DNA from 3 places in the Pseudodesulfovibrio tunisiensis genome. Region 1 is predicted to be linked to each of the others. Evidence: predicted binding sites of a transcription regulator. Region 1 holds the regulator's gene; each other region holds the start of a gene.
The links. Region 1 encodes sigma-54, which starts transcription at its own class of promoters, with help from an activator protein. Its sites were predicted from a motif close to CTGGCACGGNNNNTGCTT; they were not measured.
Positions count from the first base shown of each region.

Region 1 (5,068 bases):
CGATGCGGACAGACTCTCCGCCTTCTTTTCCTCGGCCAATGACAAGGCGTTCAGCGTGGACAGCGTTGACCGTATCGTGGCCAACGGCAATGTCCGGGCTCGCAAGGACAACACGGAAGGCTCCTGTGAAACCGTCACCTACCATGTGGAAAAGCAGTTGCTTCGCATGGAGGGAAATCCGGTTCTCAAGGACGGTCCCAATTCCATTGCCGGTGAAGTCATCAATTTCTACGTGCGTGAAAACCGCAGCGAAGTCGTGGGCGGCAGCAAGAAGCGCGTTGAAGCCATCTTCCTGACTCCCAAGATCAAGGTGGACTAACGAAAATGTCCAAAGGACTTGCTGCAAAAGGGCTGGCCAAACGCTACGGCCAACGCGAGGTGGTGCACGGCATCAGCCTTGAGGTCAATCCCAAGGAAGTCGTGGGACTTCTCGGTCCCAACGGCGCGGGGAAAACCACGACGTTCTACATGCTTGTCGGCATTGTCAAACCCAATGCCGGCGAGGTGTCGCTGCATGGCAAGCCCATCACCGGCCTTCCTCTTCATGAACGCGCACGCCTCGGCGTGAGCTATCTTCCCCAGGAAAGCTCCATCTTCAAGAAGCTGACCGTCCGCCAGAATCTGGAGATCATTCTGGAACAGACCGACATGACCCGGGCTCAGCAGCGGGCCCGCGCCGACGAGCTGCTGGAGATGTTTACCATCACCAAACTTCAGGATCAGGCCTCCATGTTCCTGTCCGGCGGCGAACGTCGTCGTCTGGAAATCGCCCGGGCCCTGATTCTGGACCCGGATTTCATCCTGCTCGACGAACCGTTTGCCGGCATTGACCCCATTGCGGTCATCGACATTCAGGAAATCATTTCCGTGCTCAAGAGCATGGGCATCGGCGTATTGATTTCCGACCACAATGTGCGCGAGACCCTGAGTATCTGCGACCGCGCCTATCTCGTTTACGAAGGCGCGGTCATTCTGGAGGGAGCTCCCGAGGAAATCGTCCAGAACAGTCAGGCTCGGCAGATATATCTCGGCGAGGATTTTCGCCTGTAAAAGCGGATTCCGCGTTTTTTCCCCTTTTCCCGATTTACACCTCCCGGAAAGGTTTGGTACACTTTTTTCATATCGTGTATCTGCCTGTATATTTTCTATAGTCACGGCATGTTAGGCGGTTTGTCTTGCAGGGGTGCCCAGTGTGTGGCATAGTATCACAAACGATCGGATTACAATAACGCATGATTTGATAATCGAGCACAACCCGGAACGGGCTTCAGCGGCGTTCACAGGGCATCAATATGGGACTGGAACTCAGACAACAACTCAAGCTTTCGCAACAACTGGTCATGACTCCCCAGTTGCAGCAGGCCATCAAGCTGCTGCAACTCTCGCGTTTGGAATTGGTTGAAACGGTTCAGCAGGAACTTCTGGAAAACCCGTTTCTGGACGAATCGGAAACGGACCCCATCGAACCGCAGCATGAAAGCGACCCCAACGAAAAGCTGAGCGAATCCCAGGAAAACGAGGAACTGGTCCGCAATGCGGACTGGGAAAACTATCTCGGTGAATTTTCAAGTACCTCGAAGCAGGCTCAGGTCCGGGAAACGGACCACCCTGAAGAAGGGCTCTCCTTTGAAGCCCGTCTGGCATCGAAACCTTCTCTCGAAGGCCATCTGAGCTGGCAGATTCATCTTTCCGATTTCACGGAACAGGACCTTGCCATCTGTGAAGTCATTCTGGGCAATCTGGACAGCAAGGGATATCTCCAGGCCTCCATTCAGGAAATACAATGCATGGTTTCCGCTCCGGAAGAGAGCATCGAGGCCGTGATCAAACGCATCCAGCGGCTTGATCCGGTGGGCGTGGCATCCCGCACCCCGCAGGAATGTCTGATGGTCCAGATGGAGTTTTTCAAAATGGACGAAGACCCCATTCTGGTCTCGCTGGTTACCGAGCATCTGGAGGACCTTGAAAAGCATCGCTACAAGCCCCTTGCACGCAAGTTCAAGATTTCATTGGAAGAACTCAAGGGCTATCTGGATGAAATCCAGAAGCTCGACCCCATGCCCGGGACTAATTTCAGCAGTACCGAACCATATTACGTCAGCCCGGATGTCTTCGTGTACCGCTACGGCGACGATTTCGTCATCATCCTGAACGAGGACGGACTGCCTCGGCTGCAGATGAATTCCTTCTACATGGACAGCCTGGACGCGGCTCCGGCCAAGGACAAGGAATACTTTCAGGAAAAGATGCGTTCGGCTGCATGGCTCATGAAAAGCCTGTACCAGCGGCAGCGCACCTTGTATAAGGTAGTTGAGAGCATAGTCCGCTTTCAACGCGAGTTCTTCATGAACGGGGTGACCAAACTCAAGCCCCTCATCCTCAAGGAGGTCGCCGAGGACATCAGCATGCACGAATCCACTGTCAGCCGGATTACCACCAACAAGTATGTGTCCACGTCGCACGGAATCTTCGAATTGAAGTTTTTCTTCAACAGTGCGCTGGACCTGGGTGACGGCTCTCAGGTGGGCTCTGAAAGCGTCAAGGCGCTCATCAAGAAGATGATCGCCGAGGAAGATCCCAAGAAGCCGCTGAGCGACGAACGCATCGGCGAGATTCTCAAGGAAAAGCTGGACGTGAACATCGCCCGACGCACCGTGGCCAAGTATCGTTCCGCAATGGACATTCCGTCCTCTTCCAAGCGCAAGCAGTTTTTTTAACAGGTTGTCTGTACCCATCATCAACCAGGAGGGTAACCATGAACATCAGCTTCACCTTTAAGAATTTCGAACCGTCCGATCATCTCAAGGGCTATGCAAACAAGCGGTTTGAAAAGCTTGGAAAGTTTTTCACCGGCGACGAGGTTGCCGAACTGCAGGTGAATTTGCTGGTAGAAAAGTTTCGCCACAAGGCGGACATCGTGCTTACCGCCGACAATATTCATATCTCGGCCTTCGAATCTTCCGAAGACATGTATTCCACCATCGACATGGTGCTGGACAAGGTTGAAGCCCAGCTCAGAAAGATGCGTGAAAAGATGAAGGGCCGCAGCAAGATGGCGCGCGGCAACAAGACCGTGCAAATGAACGTCCTCAGCTTTGATGACCTCAGCGGCGAACGTACGCCGTCGATCGAGCTGACTTCCGAATATGAACCAAAGCCCATGAGCGTGGACGAAGCCGCCATGCAGCTTGAAACCATGGATCACGAATTCCTGGTGTTCCGCAATGCGGAAACCGAAGGCGTCAATGTCATCTACAAGCGCAAGAACGGGGATTTCGGACTGATCGAACCTGGATTCTGACATGATACTTGGTGATTACCTGGACAAGAAACTCATCTTTCCGAACCTCGTTTCCTCGACAAAGTCCGAGGTACTGAAAGAACTTGTCGCCCCCTTGGGCGAAGCATATTCCGAGTTGGACGCGAACGAGGCCGTTCGCGTCCTTCTCGAACGTGAAGGGCTTGGTTCCACCGGCATCGGAGATGGAATCGCCATCCCCCACGGCAAACTCGACGATCTGGACAGGATTCTCGTTCTGGTGGGACGCAGCAGCGAAGGGGTGGAGTTCGATGCGCTCGATCACAAACCCTGCCACATCTTCTTTCTCGTGCTTGCTCCGGCTCAGGTGGCGGGAATGCATCTGCGCATTCTGGCGCATATTTCCCGGCTCCTGCGCGATTCCTCGTTCAGACAGGAATTCATGGATGCCGTGGATGCAGATACCCTCTGGAACCTGCTCAAGAACGCGTAACCAACCGAGTGGCGATGTCTCCGCGCAACACTTTTCCCGTCATCGTGGTCACCGGCATTTCCGGCTCCGGAAAAAGCACGGCTCTCCGGGTATTCGAAGATCTCGGATATTTCTGCATTGACGGCCTGCCAGCGGGCATGGTGCCCAAGCTGGCCGAACTTTTTTCCGGACAGGACAAAAAGCATCGAGGTCTGGTATTGGGCATGGACCTGCGCCAGCCCGATTTCCCTCGGCGCTGGGAAGACGTCGTCAGCCAGTTGCAGGAGCAGCAGGCAGCGGTTCAGGTGGTCTTTCTGGAAGCGCGAATGGACACGCTCGTGCGACGGTACGCCACCACCCGTCGCCCGCATCCTCTGGAAACCCGGGATTTGGGACTGGAGCAGGCGCTGGAGCGGGAACGCGACCTGTTGGACCCCGTCCGGCAGACCGCAGCTCTGGTCATCGACACCACGGGGTATTCCATCCATGACCTCAGACGCGTGATTCAGGAGAAGTGGGCGGCATTCGATGAAGAGGCCAAGGGAATGCGGGTTCATGTCATTTCCTTCGGTTTCAAATACGGAGTGCCTCGGGAAGCTGATCTGGTTTTTGATCTTCGTTTCCTGCCGAACCCGTATTTTGATGAAAAACTGAAGCAGCTTTCGGGCAAGGATGCAGCGGTTTCGAAATATGTTCTGCAAGGGCAGCCCGGCTCGGAATTTCTCGACCGCTATCTTGATTTTCTGGAATACATCCTTCCCCTGTATGCGGAAGAAGGGCGATACAGGATGACGTTGGCACTGGGATGCACTGGCGGCAGGCACAGGTCCGTTGCCGTGGCCGAAGCCGTGTATGCACGGCTCAAGGACAAGGGCTACGCGGCATCCATCGAACACAGGCACCTTGAACTGGGTTGATTCATGGCAGCAAAGCAGAAAAAATCGTGCGGAGGAGGCCAGGTCGGTATTGTGGTGGTAACCCATGGCGGCATGGCGAATGAACTTGTCCAGGCGGCCCAGACCATTCTGGGACCACAGGAAAAATGCTTTGCCGTGGGGGTGGACGTCAACCGCGGCGTTGATGAAACTCTGGAAGAGGTGAGAGGAGCCATCCGAAATGCCGGGGATCAATGCGGCGTTCTGATCATGACGGATCTTTTTGGCGGTTCTCCCACCACAATGAGCCTTTCGCTGCTCAAATCCGAAACCATCGAGGTTGTTACCGGCGTGAATCTGCCCATGGTCATATCCGCCATTCAGGGACGCAAGATGAATCTGGAAAAGCTGGCCAGCACTGTAAAGGATGCCGGACAGCAGGGCATCATGGTTGCCGGAGCC
Region 1 is NZ_CP094380.1:780,817-785,884, forward strand. It holds gene lptA (lipopolysaccharide transport periplasmic protein LptA) at 1-319, shown strand, start outside; gene lptB (LPS export ABC transporter ATP-binding protein) at 325-1,050, shown strand; gene rpoN (RNA polymerase factor sigma-54) at 1,293-2,717, shown strand; gene hpf (ribosome hibernation-promoting factor, HPF/YfiA family) at 2,756-3,301, shown strand; gene MPN23_RS03900 (PTS sugar transporter subunit IIA) at 3,303-3,752, shown strand; gene rapZ (RNase adapter RapZ) at 3,767-4,648, shown strand; gene MPN23_RS03910 (PTS sugar transporter subunit IIA) at 4,721-5,068, shown strand, end outside.

Region 2 (5,068 bases), 870 kb from region 1:
CGCTTTCCCCTGTGGGGAACCGCCCGAGTAACAGAGCTGGGCCCGGTTGTAAACCTCGTGAGTATCTTATTTTCGAACGGTATTCGCCTGCTCGAATATGCTGGAATACTTGCCGTATCCCTCCTTTGCCAAGTCTTCAGCCGGCACGAAGTGCAGGGAGGCGGAATTGATGCAGTAGCGCAGTCCCGTGGGCGGCGGGCCATCCCGGAACACGTGGCCGAGATGGGAATCCCCGTGGCGCGAGCGCACTTCCGTACGGAGCGTGAACAGGGTCTCGTCCTTTTTTTCCACGATGTTTTCCGGTTCGAGCGGTCTGGTGAAGCTCGGCCAGCCCGTGCCCGAGTCGAACTTGTCCAGCGAGCTGAACAGCGGCTCTCCGGACACGACGTCCACGTAAATGCCCGGCTTGTGGTTGTCCCAATGGGCATTGGCAAAGGGCTGCTCCGTGCCGTTCTCCTGCGTGACCTTGTACTGGAGCGGGGTCAGTTTCTGGCGCAGGGTTTCATCGTCCGGTCTGGCATAGGTCGGGGCCTTGGTCCGTGCCTTCGGCATTGCTGCCGGCATTTCGGCTTCGTCGCCCCAATGCTTGTCCACGAAGCGGTCGCGTCCCGAGAGAAAACGGTAGCTTTTGTATCGTACCGGATTCTTCCTGTAATAGTCCTGATGGTATTCCTCGGCCTTGTGGAACTGGTTCAGCGGCAGGATTTCCGTTGCCACGGGCTTGCTGAATCTGCGGGATTCGTTCAATGCGTCGCGCGAGGCTTCGGCGATGCGCTTCTGGTCGTCATTCTGATAGAATATGGCCGAGGTGTACTGGTGCCCCCTGTCTCCGAACGATCCGTCCGGGTCCGTGGGGTCATGATGCTTCCAGAATACGTCCAGAATCCGGGCATAGGTGATCCGGGCGGGATCGAATTCCACCTGAACCGCTTCCCTGTGGCCGGTCGTGCCGCCGGAAACCTGCTCGTAGCTCGGGTTCGGCTCGGTGCCGCCCACATAGCCGGACACGGCGCGTATCACGCCCGGCGTCTTTTCCATATCCGCCTCCACGCACCAGAAGCAGCCGCCCGCAAGTACTGCCGTTTCCGTTTTCTTCGATTCGGTCATGTCGTCTCCGATTGCTTTCCTTCCATCCGCGAACAGCAGAATCCCGAATGCCAGGAGTGCCATTCCAATGATGGCAAACATTTTTTCAGTCGGGTTCATGATTGTCACCACCTGTCGTAAATGGTTATTTTTATCATTAATAGAAGATAGGGTCTTGATGCCCGCAGTCAATGAGAATCAGGAGGCGGGCAACAGGAAAAAGCCCTCCTGCACAAGATGCAGGAGGGCTTTGTCAACGGATGGGGGCGGCCTGTCAGGCTGCCAGCGTGTCCTTGGGGCAGACGTGGCGGTCCACTTCCCGGACCTTGCGGATAACGGTTTTCATGATTGTGCGAAAGGTCTGGAAATCCTTGGCTTCGTAACGGAACTTGGCGCGAGTCAGACCGGCCATGTCCACGGTTTCATTGTACAGGTAGGGAATGTACAGGGCGTCCTGCTTTATGAATTCCTCCACCTGCTGCATTGTTTTGTGGATTTCCTCCTGATTGTCGGCCACGTGCTTGAACAGCTTCCTGAGTCGTTTTTCCACGTTGCGCAGGGAAGCGGCCCAGGAGGGTCCCTGAGGCACGGCGGACATGCGCGGCCGGATCGTGCGGCAGGTTTCCAGCGCGGCCAGAAATCGGGTCACGCTGCCCGGAGTCGAGGCCAGATGACCCCGCATGCGGGCCTGTTCCACGCTTTCCGGCGTGGTGCCGTCAATGGGCGCACCGCCACCGTAGAGGTTGAAGACCGGGAAATTTCCGCGTGTGAGGTCTTCTTCCATCTCGCGTTTCGCGGTCAGGTACTGGATGGAGGAAATGAGTTCGTTGCCATGGATATCCGTGATCCTCTGGTGCATGCGCGGATTGAACTTCAGGTTGCCCGTGGCGTGGTGGCCGTTGGCATGGGTGCGTGCGCCCACATAGGCGAAATCCTGACCGGCCAGCACGATGTGGCTGACCCCGCACCAGCGCAGGAAGCGGGCAAGGGCAAGGCTCACGTTGCCGCCCGCGTCCAGAACCAGTTCCCGGTCCTTCATCACGAAGGTGCCCATGCCGCCCACGGTCCACAGAGGAACGGTGGGGCCGGGGTACCGCTCCACCACTTCGGGATTGAGCTTGGTGGAGTAGATCAGGGGAATGTCCCGAGCGAATTCCGGGTCCAGACGGTCATAGACCTTGAGCATGCTGTCATCGAAGTCGATGGCCAGACAGATGTGCGGCTTGAGTCCGTGCTGCTGAAGTACGGGCAGGGTCTGGAGCGCCGTGGTGTAGAGCATGTTTCCGGGATCGGCCGCAAGCTTGGGTGCGGTTTCCGCGATGCTCGGCCCGGCGCCCAGAATGACCGCGCCCATGCCCTGTGCCGCTCCTTCGAGCTGAAGCAGGCTGCCGTCGTTCAGGGCGCGGCGGAAATTCTTGAGTTCGTTGCTCACCATGGTGTCCTGCCGGTGGCGCAGCGTGGACAGTTCCAGAGAGAAGTTTTCCAGCTTTTCCTTGATGATGCGCGTCCAGTGCGCGTACTCGGGACCTATCTGTCGGCTGGGCAGGTCGCCGCGCAGATGAATCTGGCCGTAGATGAACTGCATGTCCAGATTGCGGATGACTTCCTGAATGTAGTTTTCGTCCGGGACCATCAGGTGCAGCTTCTTCGCTTCCATGAACGGGCGGTAGTCGGTCTGGCCGAGGCAGGCCATGAGCATTTCGGGCCGGGGTTCGAGCAGGATGACCTTGTGCGTGTCCGGGGTGTTCATGAGCACGTGGTTCACGCCGTAGCCGAGATTGCAGCCCACGATGATGGTGGCGCTGGTTCCGGCCTTTTCCCCGGGATTCCAGTTCTTGTATGCGCCCACGGGTGGCAGGGCCTCGAAAATGCCCGTGCCGTTGTCCATGCGCCAGTCGTGCAGGCCGAGGTCGTTGATGAACAGCCTGCTGGTCATGTCTTCCTGATCATACTGGCCGCTGGCAAGCCAGGTATAGACCGGGTGGCCCATTTCCTTGAGGGCCTCTATGTTGTCCTTGATGAACGGGTAGCCTGTCATGACGTCTCCTTGGGGCGCTGGTTTCATGGCGGATCGTCGGAAAATTTGCATGATGCGTGCCAGTTGCGTCCATCGGATTTTTGCCCTACCGTGCGGATGACAAATATAACTTCATGTTCCCTGATTTCAAGGAAATGCCATGAATAGAGACCTGCTTTCCCTCATCGGGTCCACACCCCTTGTGGAAATACGCCGCCTGAATCCGAATCCGAACGTCAAGATTTTGGCCAAGCTGGAATGCGCCAATCTGGGCGGCTCCATCAAGGACCGTGTGGCTCGCGCCATGATCGAGGCTGCGGAACGTTCGGGCGAGTTGAGCCCTGACAAGATCATCATCGAGCCCACATCCGGCAATACCGGCATCGGTCTGGCCATGGTGGCCGCGGTCAAGGGATATCGCATCCGGCTGATCATGCCCGAGACCGCCAGCGAGGAGCGCAAGATGATCATGCGCGCCTACGGAGCCGAGATCGAGTTGACTCCCGGCCATCTTGCCACGGACGGGGCCATCGAGCTGGCCTATCGTCTGGCCCGCGAGGAACCGGACAAGTATGTGCTCATGGACCAGTACAACAATCCGGCCTGCATCGAGGCACACTACAACGGCACCGGGCTGGAAATCTGGGAACAGACCGAGGGAAAGGTCGATTACGCCGTGGTGTGTCTGGGCACCTCGGGCACGGCCATGGGCATTGCCAAGCGATTGCACGAGATGAGTCCCACGGCCCGCGTCGCAGCGGTGGAGCCGTATGCCGGGCACAAGATTCAGGGCCTCAAGAACATGCTGGAGTCCTATCCTCCCGGAATTTATGACAAGAAACAGATGGATGAAATCCTGCACGTGGAGGACGAGGTTGCCTTCGACTACTGCCGCAGGCTGGCCCGGGAAGAGGGCATTTTCGCGGGCATGAGTTCGGGGGCTGCCCTTGGCGGAGCTGTGCAGCTCGCCAAACGCATGAAGAGCGGTGTGATCGTGGCCATTTTTCCGGACGGTGGCGAACGCTACCTGAGCACTCCGCTGTTCGCGCCCAAGGCCGCGAGCTGCATGTCCCTGATGGACGCGGCTTCTGCAACGCTCAAGCCGCTGAACGCCTCGGGCGGGTTGGGCCTGTATTCCATGGGGCCGAGTCTCGACAACATTTCCGGCCTTGATTCCTGGCGGCGGCTCGTGGTGCTGGACGTGATGCGTCGCGCCCTGTCTGCCCGCGGGATCGATGTGACTGCCGTGGCCGGGCTGGCCGACATGGACGACCGGACTTTGGCTGCATCGCGCGATGCAGGCATGGCATGGGCGGATTTTGCCGCGCAGACCCGGGAGGCCATTCGGACCAAGGCCAGGGACATGGGCATTTCCGAGGAAATGCTGTTTCCTCTGGCTTCGGATTCCCGCTCCACGGCCGTGGACCTGTGCCGCAAGCTGCTGGGCAAGGGGCTGGCCTATGAAAAGCTGCGTTCCGTGTATTTCGACGTGTTTCGCGACAAGCGGTACGGCGAGGTCGGGACCATGGATCTGGAAAAGGTCTCGGCAGGGCGCACGGTTGATCTGGGTGCCTACGTCAAGGACAACCCCCTTGATTTCACTCTGTTCAAGCGCGCTTCGCTCATGGATTTGAAGCGCGGCGAAGTCATGGAGACCGAATGGGGCAATGTCCGGCCTTCGTGGTTTCTCCAGCACGCTGCTGCGGCGCTGGATTCCCTGTCGCGCATCGACGTGTTCATCGGCAGCGAAACCCACCAGTTTCCGCATCTGGAAAACATGCGCGCCATCTGGAGCGCAGCCCGGCGCGAGTTGCAGACGTGGGTGATCAACAAGATGGCCGTGGATTGCGAGGGCATGAATCTGGATTCCGTGGCCAAGACCTTGGGCGGATATCGGGCTGCTCGATTCTGGCTGCTTTCCGCCACCCATTCCAAGCCGTTGTGCGCCACGCCCGAGAATCTGGC
Region 2 is NZ_CP094380.1:1,651,152-1,656,219, reverse strand. It holds gene msrB (peptide-methionine (R)-S-oxide reductase MsrB) at 67-1,107, opposite strand; gene MPN23_RS08115 (motility associated factor glycosyltransferase family protein) at 1,361-3,124, opposite strand; gene MPN23_RS08110 (cysteine synthase) at 3,264-5,068, shown strand, end outside.
Region 2: the regulator sigma-54 is predicted to act here: its motif matches at 3,170-3,187, upstream of MPN23_RS08115 (motility associated factor glycosyltransferase family protein).

Region 3 (5,068 bases), 1.4 Mb from region 1:
ACGGGGACAACACCTCGTTCATGCTTCAGCGTTTCGGCGAGTTCAGGAACCTCGTCTTCCACAAGCGATTCTTCGAAGGGGCCATGGCTGCGGATCAGGTGGCTGGCGCACTGTACTATTTCGGATTCCTGAAGCAGATGTGCGGCGCGCTCATGAAGGAGCTGGAAGCCGGATTGTCGCGGCTGGGCTAGCAGCCCGAGCGCAATCTGTTGCGCCGTTCCCCCTTGTGCGGGAACGCTTTTCCGATGGCGCTAGGCCGGTTCCGGCGTGCCGAGCAGCCAGCCAAGCGCTTCCTGTTCCGTGAGGAATGTGCGGTAGGAGATGGCCCGGTTTCGGGCCAGGGTTTCCAGCGTGCGTTCCTTGCTCTGGTTCTTGCAATGGATCAGGCTGCCGATCTTGATCCCGTGGCGCTGCACATGGGCCTTGTCCAGACGTTCGGCCACCAGAAACTTGTCGTAATAGTCGTTGGTGTCTTCGAGCTGGGTACGATCCAGAAGAATCCTGTTTTGCTGGTGTGTCAGAGCCATGTCCAGAATGTATCTGGCGGATTTCACCATTTCCTCAAGGCAGGAATGTGTGCCGCGCATGGCGATGCGCAGAAATTTCTCTTCGATATCCAGTTGATATTTCACAGACATGATGGTGCCGTTGGGTTGAGAATGAACGGCGGCCCGAGAGGTCGGTGTCGCCTGCAGCCGAAATCGGCGTACTCCAATCGTTCGGCTCGGTCAATGGTTTGCCTCCGGTTCCCGAACGCATTGTGTGGCGGGCAGAATCAAAAAGCGGGCCGTTTTTTTCGGCCCGCTTTTTTTTGTCTTCATGCTGTACGGAGCTATACGTAGATTTTTTCCGGGACATAGGCATGGCAACCCATGACCACTTCGCAGCCGGATTTGACCTGAATCTTGGTGACCAGATCGTCGGCATGGGGACAGTGGTCGGCGATGCACGGAGCAATGTGCACCTTGGTGGGCATTTCGCCCAGAGGCATGTTCCAGAGCTTCACCTGAATCAGCCGGGGGACGATGCTCGCCCCGGGGCAGCCGCCGCAGTTGAGCAGGCCCAGCAGTTCCGCATCCTCGCCGTAGCGTTCGAAGGCGCCTTCGCGACGGTTGAAGGCCACCATGCAGCGGGAGCACCCGATACAGACGTCGTCCATGGTGTTCTTGCACCCCACGATCAGAATCTTTTCCATGTGTCTCTCTCCTTGGCAGGTTGAACAGAACCGGCTTGGGCCGGGCGGTCACGCGACAGGTCATGCCGTCGGGCCGCTGCCCGTCGGGCCGCTGCCCGTCGGGCATGGAGATTCCTCCTGCGGCTCATGCAGAGGCTGCCGCGCAAGAAGATTGCGCAACAGCCCTGCACGGTTGATTGCGGCGACACGATCGCCGCAGGCTGAGCCGATTCGCTTGTGGAGGCGGATTCGCAAAGTGTAGCATGGGGTATGCCAGAGGCTAACAGACCGAAATCGCGTTGATTCATGTTGCGATCTTGGATGAAAATCAGAAAAAGGACGCAGAATGCGCCCTGTTTTTCATGGAAAAAAAGCATCCTGCGCCTTGAAAATGATTTGCAAGACAGGATTTCAAGCGGTTACGTGCTGGCATGGCCGGTGCTAGGGGACAGGTGTAACCTGTAACTTTGAAGAGGTTGATTCGATGAAGATCGCTGTAAGCGTTCAGGGCACGGGACCGGCCGATCCCGTTGATCCCAGATTCGGCAGATGCTCCGGTCTGGTGGTGTTCGACACCGAAACCGGCCAGCATGTCTACGTGGACAATTCCGGCAACATGAGTCTGGCGCAGGGCGCGGGCATCCAGACTGCCCAGCTCGCCGCCGACAATGGTGCCAATGTCGTCATTTCCGGTCAGGTCGGGCCCAAGGCGCAGAATGCGCTTGAGCAGGCCGGGATCGCCATTTATCAGACGCAGGCCGCCACAGTCCGGGAGGCCATTGACGAATATCTCGGCAATGCTCCTGCTTCGGCTGGATCGAACGCGACTCCTGCGAATGCGGGGCAGGGCTTCGGCGCTGGTCAGGGCATGGGCCAAGGCATGGGCGGCGGTGGTCGCGGCATGGGCGGCGGAGGCCGTGGCATGGGCGGCGGAGGTCGCGGCATGGGCGGCGGCGGCCGTGGCATGGGCGGCGGCGGTCGCGGCATGGGCGGCGGAGGCCGTGGCATGGGCGGCGGAGGCCGTGGCATGGGCGGCGGAGGCCGTGGCAGATAGTTTTTTGCAAACGGATTGACAGTGCGGCGGAAGGAAGAGGGGGCCTTCCGCCGTTTCCTTTTAAAGGAGAGAAGGGGAATCAGTAGAGACGGAACGGAAAATATTTGAGACAGATGGCGGCGAAGGAACCGTCGACCCGGATTTGGCGTATGGCCTGATTGAGTTTTTCCACCAGTTCGGTCTCGCCCTTGCGCACGGCAATGCAGGCGGGGGCGTGGGCGAACTGGGATTTGGACAGGGCCGGGCCGACCATGTCGAACGCGTCCGTCTTCTGGTTGTTGAGGAACTCGAAGGCGGCGAGGAGTGGGGTCAGTACCAGATCCGTTCTTCCGGCCAGCAGATCGTCGAATCCCTGATTCATGGTCGGGGTTGCCCGAATCGTGCAGACCTTGCCGTAGTTCTTTTCAAGATAGGCCAGTTGCGCCGTGCCCTGCTGGGAACAGAGCACCAGTCCGGCAAGCGCTTCGGGAGAGATGTCGTGGCCCAGACTGACGCGGCCCACGAATCCGGTGATGGATCGGAAATAGCAGTCCGTGAAGTCTGCGACAGCCTCCCGCTCCGGTGTGCTGGCCATGCAGGCCACGATGATGTCGTACTCGTCCCGCCCGAGGCCGGGCAGCAGGTCGTCCCAGGCTTTTGCCGTGATTCTGGCAGTCATGCCCAGAACCCGGGCCAGTTCCCGGCCCACGTCCACGTTGAAGCCCGCAGGCCGATCCAGCGAGTCGGCATAGCTGAACGGCGGGTAATGATCTTCCACTGCGATGCGCAGGATGTCGTCCGCCAGAGCCGATCCTGTCAGGACGAGCCAGAGCGCCGTCATCCACCCGAGAAATTGCGCCACGCTGATTCCTCTTTTTGTGTTTGGAAAAGCATATACATTCCTTCATTTTTTTTCCATATGCGGCGGACAGCTTTTTTTCATTTCAAAGTATCGCCTGCAATTCCGGTTGGTTGAAGGAAAAGTATCGATTTGCTGTCTTTCATGAAAGAAATAACTTGAAAATGAATTTCAATTTCATTACAACAGAGGCCATGCGGAAAGCGGAACAATTCCATTTGCCTGTTTCAAGGGGCGGCGTTGCCCTGTGCCGAGGCCTGTCTTCGGAGCGATGTATTCCACCTGCTTTGCATTGGCAAAGCAGGACATTTGCAACAATGGAGAAAGACAATGGGACAGCTTCGAACTCTCGGCATGTTGAATCGCGAAGGTATGAGCGCCTGCCATGAGGGCAGGATGGAAACCGCACTTTTTCAGCTCGATCAGGCCCGTTCCATGGCTCAGGCCATGAAACTGCCGCTGCATGAGGCGAAAATACGCAACAACATGGGCTTGGTGCATCAGCTTTCCGGCCGGACTTCCGAGGCACGGGCCTGCTTCATTCTCGCGCTGAAGGCAACGGGCCGCGAGGCGCCGGACAGCGTGCTGCATCGCGTCATCCGCACCAATCTGGACCGCCTGGGCGGAAAGGCGGAAGCCGCCTGATGTCCACATTGCCTCCTGTTGTCCGGCCTGCGGTTCTGGCGGGCCGGACAGATGTCTCTTCCTCTCTTCGCCGCGACATGACCCGTGCCGTGTACGGGCTGGTCGAACCCAGGACTGCCGCCGCAACGGTCATTCACCAGTTCGCGGAATCCCTTGGCGCTGCCATCGACGCCAAGGACCCGCACACCAGCCTGCATTCCGAGGAGGTGGCGGAAATCGCGCAGCGCATAGCTCTGGCAATGGGGCTTTCCCCGGGCGTTGCCGACCTGATCCATGTTGCCGGGCATCTGCACGATATCGGCAAGATCGGCGTGCCGGACGCGGTGCTTGGCAAGCAGGGCCCTCTGAGCGTCGCGGAATGGAAGCTGGTGCGCCGTCATCCGGACATGGGCGCGGAGATTCTCGACCCCGTGCCGTTCTTTAAGGATACCGGAATCGTGGACATGGTGCGCCACCATCATGAACGGTGTGATGGCAAGGGCTATCCGGGCGGATTGCGTTCCGCCGGCATTCCCCTTGGCGCACGCATCATCGCAGTGGCGGACTCCCTTTCCGCCATCCTTCAGGATAGGCCCTACAGGGGCGCCCGATCCTTTGAGTCGGCCTGCCTGGAAATTCGGCACTGCTCCGGGACGCAGTTCGACCCCATCGTGGTGAACGCGTTTCTCAAGGTGAAGGATGAAGTGAAGGCCATGATGAAAGGGCTGCGCGGCAATGCGCCTGCGGTCGTGTCCCGGAGTTGAGCTGGCACAGGCAGGCCGGGACAATGCCAGCGTCGAGGTCAGGCTGCGGAATGGGCGCGGCAGTACTTGAGGAATTTCTGCGCTTCCACGAAGCCGGGATTGATGTGCAGGGCTTTTTCCAATGTGGTAATGCAGTTGTCGCTCAAGCCCTTGTCGAAATAGACCCGGGCAAGGTTGAAATAGACGTTCTCGTCGGACTCGTTTATTTCGAGGGATTTCTTGTAGTAGCGGATCGACTCGTCGTAGTGCCCGTTCTTGCGCAGGCTGATGCCGAACTTGTTGAATCGCTGGCGGTGCACGTAGGAGAACGCCTCGTCAAGGCCGAGCAGGGTGTTCAGCACTGTGGCGAGCTTGCGGAAGTCCTTCTGTTCGGAATAGACCTCGCCGAGACCGTAGTTGGCTTCGACGCTTTTGTCGTCGATCATCAGGGCCTTGAGAAACTGGCGTTCGGCCTCGTCCAGATTCCCCGAGGCAAAGGCTTCCTCGCCCATGCGCAGCTTGCGAGCCAGGGATTCCAGAGCCGGGACCGTATGGATGCGGTAATAGCTGGGTTCCGGGGTGTATTGCTTGAGAAAGTCGATTTCGGAAAGCGTACTGCGCACGCCGGAAGGCAC
Region 3 is NZ_CP094380.1:2,160,442-2,165,509, reverse strand. It holds gene MPN23_RS10655 (6-hydroxymethylpterin diphosphokinase MptE-like protein) at 1-191, shown strand, start outside; gene MPN23_RS10650 (hypothetical protein) at 252-638, opposite strand; gene MPN23_RS10645 (CGGC domain-containing protein) at 833-1,195, opposite strand; gene MPN23_RS10640 (NifB/NifX family molybdenum-iron cluster-binding protein) at 1,659-2,228, shown strand; gene MPN23_RS10635 (substrate-binding periplasmic protein) at 2,308-3,069, opposite strand; gene MPN23_RS10630 (tetratricopeptide repeat protein) at 3,397-3,711, shown strand; gene MPN23_RS10625 (HD-GYP domain-containing protein) at 3,711-4,454, shown strand; gene MPN23_RS10620 (tetratricopeptide repeat protein) at 4,493-5,068, opposite strand, start outside.
Region 3: the regulator sigma-54 is predicted to act here: its motif matches at 1,601-1,618, upstream of MPN23_RS10640 (NifB/NifX family molybdenum-iron cluster-binding protein).